Regions from separate parts of the Cnuibacter physcomitrellae genome, predicted to be linked through region 1. Evidence: riboswitches for the same ligand, from Rfam matches in the RefSeq annotation. Region 1 holds a riboswitch; the other holds the start of a gene.
The links. A riboswitch is a leader RNA that binds a small molecule or an ion and turns the genes downstream of it on or off. The one in region 1 is predicted to bind glycine.
Positions count from the first base shown of each region.

Region 2: it holds a riboswitch for glycine, as region 1 does, so the genes downstream of both, IEX69_RS07095 (L-serine ammonia-lyase) here and gcvT (glycine cleavage system aminomethyltransferase GcvT) in region 1, are expected to answer to the same signal.

Region 1 covers NZ_BMHD01000001.1:888,551-891,944, forward strand. The annotation lists gene gcvP (aminomethyl-transferring glycine dehydrogenase) at 1-61, opposite strand, end outside; gene gcvH (glycine cleavage system protein GcvH) at 66-443, opposite strand; gene gcvT (glycine cleavage system aminomethyltransferase GcvT) at 445-1,566, opposite strand; glycine riboswitch at 1,622-1,719, opposite strand; glycine riboswitch at 1,720-1,808, opposite strand; gene IEX69_RS04225 (tetratricopeptide repeat protein) at 1,839-3,394, opposite strand, start outside.
Region 2 covers NZ_BMHD01000001.1:1,519,175-1,522,568, forward strand. The annotation lists gene IEX69_RS07085 (NADP-dependent oxidoreductase) at 1-132, shown strand, start outside; gene IEX69_RS07090 (GNAT family N-acetyltransferase) at 408-944, opposite strand; glycine riboswitch at 1,014-1,104, shown strand; gene IEX69_RS07095 (L-serine ammonia-lyase) at 1,245-2,630, shown strand.

The DNA.
Region 1 (3,394 bases):
GCATGCGCGCCTGAGCTGCCGAGTCCGTTCCGATGTGGCGGGAGACGAAGCCGTCGGTCATGCGGTCAGCGTCCGATCAGGGCGGCGTACTCGGCCGCCGTCAGGAGCGCGGGCTGCTCGGCGAAGCGCACCTTGAGCAGCCAGCCCGCGCCGTAGGGATCGCCGTTCACGGTCTCGGGCGCGGCCTCGGCGTCGGCGTTCTTCTCGAGCACGGTCCCGTCCAGGGGCGAGAAGAGCTCGCCGACGGACTTGGTGGACTCGATCTCGCCGACCACGGCGCCGGAGCTCACGTCAGCTCCCTCGTCCGGGAGGTCGAGGTAGACGATGTCGCCGAGCTGCTGCGCGGCGTAGTCGGTGATCCCGATCGTGGCGGTGTCGCCGTCGATGCGGACCCACTCGTGCTCGGCGGTGTAGCCCAGGTCGTCGGGGAGTGCGTCGGTCATGTCAGTCCTTCTTCCGGCGGTAGAACGGGAGGGAGACGACCGTGACGGGGAGGCGGCTCCCCCTCAGGTCGACGTACAGGGTGGTGTCGGAGGCGGCGGACGCGGGGTCGACGTACGCCATGGCGATGGGGTGGCCGAGGGTCGGCGAGAGCGCGCCGCTCGTGATCTCGCCGATCGGATCCGTCGCGGACTCGTCGGGGAAGACCGCGTATCCCGCCCGGGGTGCTCGGCGCCCCTCCCCGACGAGACCGACCAGGCGGCGCTCATCCGGACCGAGGGGAGAGCGGGCGGCCTCGGCGCCCGGAGCCGTCGAGCTCGCGGCGACGACCCGCGCCAGGGCGGCCTGAGGCGGTCGGATGGAGGTGCCGAGCTCGTGCCCGTAGAGCGGCATGCCCGCCTCGAGGCGGAGCGTGTCGCGAGCGGCGAGGCCTGCGGCGACCAGCCCGAGGGGCTCTCCCGCATCGCGAAGAGCACGCCACAGCGCGGCGGCCTCGCTCGCGGGGATCGAGATCTCGAACCCGTCCTCGCCCGTGTAGCCCGTGCGGGCGAGGAGCACCGGTGTCGCGCCGAACGAGCCGGCGGCGATGCGGTAGTAGCCCAGGGAGCCGAGGTCGTCGACCTCGAGGCCCTGGGTCTCCGCGAGCACCTGCGCGGCTTGGGGCCCCTGGACGGCGATGAGGGCGCGGTCGTCCAGGTCGGTGACGATCACGTCGAGCCCCTCGACGCGCTCTCGGACGGAGCGGACGACGACGTCGTGGTTCGCGGCGTTGGCGATGACGAGCACCTCGTCGTCGGCGAGCCGGTAGACGACGACGTCGTCGAGGACGCCCCCGTCGTCGTCGAGCAGGAGGGAGTACTTCGCCCGGCCGGCCTCGAGGTCCTGGACGCGAGAGACGAGGGCGTGGTCCGCCGCCTCCGCCGCGGCCGGACCGGTCAGGGTGAACTGCGCCATGTGCGACAGGTCGAACAGGCCCGCCGCCTCACGGACGGCCCGGTGCTCGGCGAGGTCGCTGTCGAAGCGGACCGGCATCGACCAGCCGGCGAAGTCGACGAAGGAGGCGCCCGCCGCCTCGTGCTCGGCCTGGAGCGGGGAGGGTCGGGAGGGGGACGATTCGGGGGGCATGAGCTCTCCAGCGTGCGCGGAGCACGACGCCGACGGCGTCGCGCTGGTGGCGAAGAACTCCCCCTCTGTCATCGGGCCTGAGAGCTTCACCGCGTGAGCGGCTTTCACCATCGGCGAGCCCGCATCGGTGCGCGGACTGCTTTCCAGAGCGGCCTGGTCACAGCGGTACGAGGACCTGAGAGATTATCGGGGAGGATTGCTCCTTCGGTGCCGGCTCGAGCCGGCTCTCCCGCTGTGACGTGTGGGCCCGTTGTTCGATTGTGGTTGCGAGTCTAGCCGGGTCGGGCCTCGGCGGTCGAGGGCTCGCCGGAGGCCGCGGCCTCGCGGCCGTCGAGCCGCGCGAGCTCCTGCTCGGCGGCGCGCCCGTCCGGCCCCGGCGCCGCCGCCGCGAGCGCCAGCTCCGCGCGTGCCTCCTCGGGCCTGCCGACGAGCATCAGCATCCGGCCGGCGAAGAGCCGGAGTCGCGCCGAGCAGGCGGGTTCGCCGATCCGGGTGAACTCGTCGGCGGACACCCGTGCCGCTTCGATCGCCGCGTCCTCGTCGCCCAGGTCGTCGAGCACGCGGGCTCTGGCCTCGAGGGTGCGGGCCCGGAGCGCTCGGTCCGTCACCGCGGCGCGGACGGTCGCGACCGCGTCGATCTCCTGCAGGGCGTGCCTGTCACCGAGTGCCGCGAGCGCCCGTGCCGCACGCAGCCGCAGCTCGACGAGCTCGTCGGGGTCGCCGAGCCGGATCGCCGACGCCCGTGCCGCATCGAGGAGGTCGACGGCCTCCTCGCTCCCCTGGTCGGCGAGCAGCTCGCCGAGGGTCAGCTCCAGCTCGAGGCGGCGGCGGCGCATCCGTTCTCGTTCGACCGGGGAGGGACCGGCCGCAGTGGCGGTCGCATCGGCGATCGCGGAGGCGAACGCGTCCGTGTCCGCGTCCGTACCCGCGTTCGCGGAGGTGGCGTCCGTTGCGTCGTCGACGGCGGCGAAGTGCTCGAGGGCGACACTCCAGGCACAGTAGGCGGCTGCGTCGTCATCGTCGTCGCGGCACGCCCGGCCCAGGAGCCAGAGGACCTCCGCCGTGCTCGGACCGTGCTCGCTGCGTGCGGCGTGCTCCAGCACCCCCTCGAGCTCCGCGCGGGCCTCGTCGCCCCGCCCCGCGAGCACGAGAGCGGAGGCCAGCTCGAAGCGGGCCGCCAGGGCGTCCGGCCGGCCGATCGTCACGGCGATCCGCGCGGCCGTCCTCCGCGCCTCGACCGCACCGTCGAGCTGGCCCGCGTCCGTCAGGAGGGCGGCCAGGAGCCCGCAGGTGTCGATCATGCCGTCGTGGTCCCCGAGCTCCGTGTGGACCGCGAGCGCCCGGTCGGCCTCCGCCACCCCGTCGTCCGCTGAGCCCAGCGCGAGATGGGCGTGCGAGCGGTGCAGGTGGGCGGCGGCCCGGATCCCGCGGTCTATCCGCTCGACGAGCACGTCGCCGAGAAGGGTGAGGGCACCCCGGTGGTCCCCTGCGGCACCCCTCGCGCGGGCACGCAGCAGCAGCGCTCTCGCCCGCAGCTGCTGAGAGGGGTGCGCCGTCGACGCCCTCGTGACCGCCTCGCCCAGGAGCCGGTCTGCCTCGCGCCACCGCCCCCTCTTCAGCTCCACGCCCCCGTACGCGAGGAGGAGGCGCGCCAGGACGGGGTCTGCGAGACCGAGACCGCGGGAGCGCTCGAGGGAGTCGGCGAAGCGCTGGAGCGCATCCGGGGCATCACCGCCGAACAGGAGCAGCCCGAGCTGCAGGTCGAGCTCCGCCTCATCGTCGAGGTCGTCGACGACGAGGCACTCGAGTCGACGCTCCAGTTCCTCCT
Region 2 (3,394 bases), 630 kb from region 1:
GACTCCGGAGACGTGCGAGTGCACGTCGAGGAGGTCTTCCCGCTCGACCGGGCCGCGGACGCGCACCGGGCGATCGAGTCGGGTCACACGCGCGGCAAGGTCGTGTTGCAGGTCGGCGCCCTGCCCCTCTAGGGGCGGGCTGCGGCCGTCCCGGGGCTTCGCGCCGCTCGCGCCGCCGCGGGCCGCTCGCGCCGCCGCCGTGGGCCGCTCGCCGCCGGCCTGGTGCGGGTTGCGCCCGCTCCGAGCGGGGAGGACGGCGTGAGCGCAGTCGTTCGTGCTCGCGGCGGGCGGAACCCGCGGAGCTCAGGCGCTCGCGGCGTCTCCGCGGCCTCCGCGCTGACCGCGATGCCCCCGCCGCTCGCGCTGCCCGTGCCGCGCGGGCTGCCCGTGCCGCTCGGACGGCCGGGTCAGAGCGGGCGCTCCATCACGAAGTCGCTCTCCAGGGTGGAGCCGAGCCGGAAGGTCTTGCGGCCGACCCGCTCGAACCCCGACTTCTCGTAGAAGCGCACCGCGCGGGCGTTCCGGTCGTTCACCCCGAGCCAGACGCCCTTCGCGGTCGTGTCGAGGGCGGCGGCGATCGTCGCGTCGACGAGCCGCCGGGACACCCCGGCCCCGTGGTACTGCTCGCGTACGTACACCTTGCTCAGCTCGATCGTGGGTCGCAGGCGCAGCGCGGACGCGACATCCGCATCCGACGGATCACCCTCGACGAGCATCGTGTAGCCCGCGAACTCGGAGCGATCGGCCTCCCCCTCGGCGACCGTGATGACCCTGGCCGGGTCGGCGAGGTACTCGGCGAAGCGCTCCTCCGTGAGGTTCGCGGCGATGAAGTCGGCGATGTCGGCGGGGTCGGATCCGGGCGGGCAGGCCAGCGGGAACGTGGCGGCCGCCACCCTCGCCAGAGCCGCTGAATCGTTCGCCACCGCACGCCTGACCTCGACCACCTCTCCACCCTAGCGGCGCGCATCCGACCCCTCGTCACGCCGGACGGCGGAGTAAGCTGAGAGCGCTGACGACCTGCCGCGGGAGATCCTTCTCCCGAGAAGGTGCCGTAGGAGCAAACCCTCCCCGGGAATCTCTCAGGCCCCACACCGCGGCGGCGAGGCGACTCTGGAGAACAGCGGCGTTCGACACGGCGCTTACCGAAGGTGGAAGGAGCCCCCGGGCTCCGGGGCTCTCAGGTCACAGGACAGAGCGGGGAGGCGACGACGCCCGGCCACACCGGGCCCGATCAAGGAGCCTCCGTGACCATCAGCGCGTTCGACCTCTTCTCGATCGGCATCGGCCCCTCGAGCTCGCACACCGTCGGGCCCTGGCGGGCCGCGGCGCGCTTCTCGGCCCTCCTCGCCGAGGAGGAGCTGCTGTCGCGCGTGGCGCGCATCCGCGTGGAGCTGTTCGGCTCGCTCGCGGCCACGGGGCGCGGTCACGGGACGCTGCCCGCGGTGATGCTCGGGCTCGAGGGGCACGACGTCGAGACGATCGATCCCGACGAGAAGGACGACCGGGTCGCTCGCTGGCGGGCGTCGGGGCGGATCCGGCTCGCCGGCGGGCCGACGCTCCCGCTGGCGGAGGGCGACATCGTCCTCACGCACCGGATGCTCCCGGAGCATCCGAACGCGCTCACGCTCACGGCGCTCGACGCGTCGGGCGAGATGCTCGCCTCGCGCACGTACTACTCCGTCGGCGGCGGCTTCGTGGTCGAGGACGGTGCGGCGCCGCTGCGGGGCGTGACGTCCGGTAGCACGGGCGTCGGGTTCCACTCGGCCGCGGAGTTGCTCGATCGCGCGTCGGAGGACGCCGACGGGATCGCCGGGGTCATGATGGGCGTCGAGGTCGCGGGCGGGCGCACCGCCTCCGCTGTGCGAGCGCGACTGCTGGCGATCCGCGACGCGATGCGCGGCTCGGCCGAGCGTGGCATGACCCGATCGGGGACGCTGCCCGGAGGGCTCGAGGTGCGCCGCCGAGCCGCCGAGTGGTTCGCCCGGCTGCGGGAGGAGGATCCCGGACGCGATCCGGCCTTCGCCCTCGACTGGGTCGACCTCGTCGCCCTGGCCGTCAACGAGGAGAACGCCTCCGGCGGACGGGTCGTCACCGCCCCCACCAACGGCGCCGCGGGCATCATCCCCGCGGTGCTCGACTACGCGCTCCACTACACGCCGGCGGGCCTCGCCTCGCCCGACGATGCGGCCGTCCGCTTCCTGCTCACCGCGGCCGCCATCGGCTCGATCATCAAGGAGTGCGCGTCGATCTCGGGCGCCGAGGTCGGCTGTCAGGGCGAGGTCGGATCGGCCGCGTCCATGGCGGCGGCGGGTCTCGCCGCCGTGCTCGGGGGCACGCCCGCGCAGGTCGAGAACGCGGCCGAGATCGCCATGGAGCACAGCCTCGGGCTCACCTGCGACCCCATCGGCGGACTCGTGCAGATCCCGTGCATCGAGCGCAACGCCATCTCGGCGGGCAAGGCCGTCAACGCCGCGCGCATGGCCCTGCGCGGCGACGGCGCCCACCACGTGTCGCTCGACCAGGTGATCGAGACCATGCGCCTCACCGGCGCGGACATGCACTCGAAGTACAAGGAGACCGCCCGCGGCGGCCTCGCCCTCACCGTCGGCGTCCACGTCGTCGAGTGCTGACCCCCTCCGCGGCCCGCGGGCGCGGTCCGCGGGCGCGAGTGCCGATCTGACACTCGTGGCGGCCTCGCGCTGGCGGAGGCCACCACAACTGTCATATCCGCGGCCTGAGTGGCACCCCCTGCGCTCTCTCGCACGAGAGCAGCAACGGATCTGGCACGCGTGGTGACCTCCCGCCCGACGACCCCACCACAACTGCCAGATCCAACAGCCCGATCCCACGCGGCCACCTCTCGACGCGCCTCACCAGGGCAGGCCATGGATCTGACACTCGTGGCGACCTCACACTCAAGGAGGCCACCACTACTGTCAGATCAGCGGCCCGGCTGGCGCCGCCTGCGCCCTGACCGACTAGGGCACGGATATGACACTGGTGGCGACCTTGCGCTCAAAGAGGCCACCACGACTGTCAGATCCACTGTCCGACTGGCGCCGCGTGCGCCCTCTCGGACGATGGCAGCTCACGAATCTGACACTCGTGGCGACCTACCGCCCCGTGAACCCGCCACAACTGCCAGATCCACGAAGTCGCTCCGGCCCGACCACCCCAGGACGCACTCCCCCACCAGGGCAGCCCACGGATCTGACACTCGTGACGACTCCCGGCCCATGAACCCACCACAACTGCCAAAGCCACGAAGGCGGGCCAGCCGATCACCTCACGACGCGCTCCCCCACCAGCTAAGCCCACGGATCTGACACTCGTGACGACCTCCCGGCCCATGAACCCACCACAACTGTCAGATCTAAGAGGCCGGCCCAGCCGA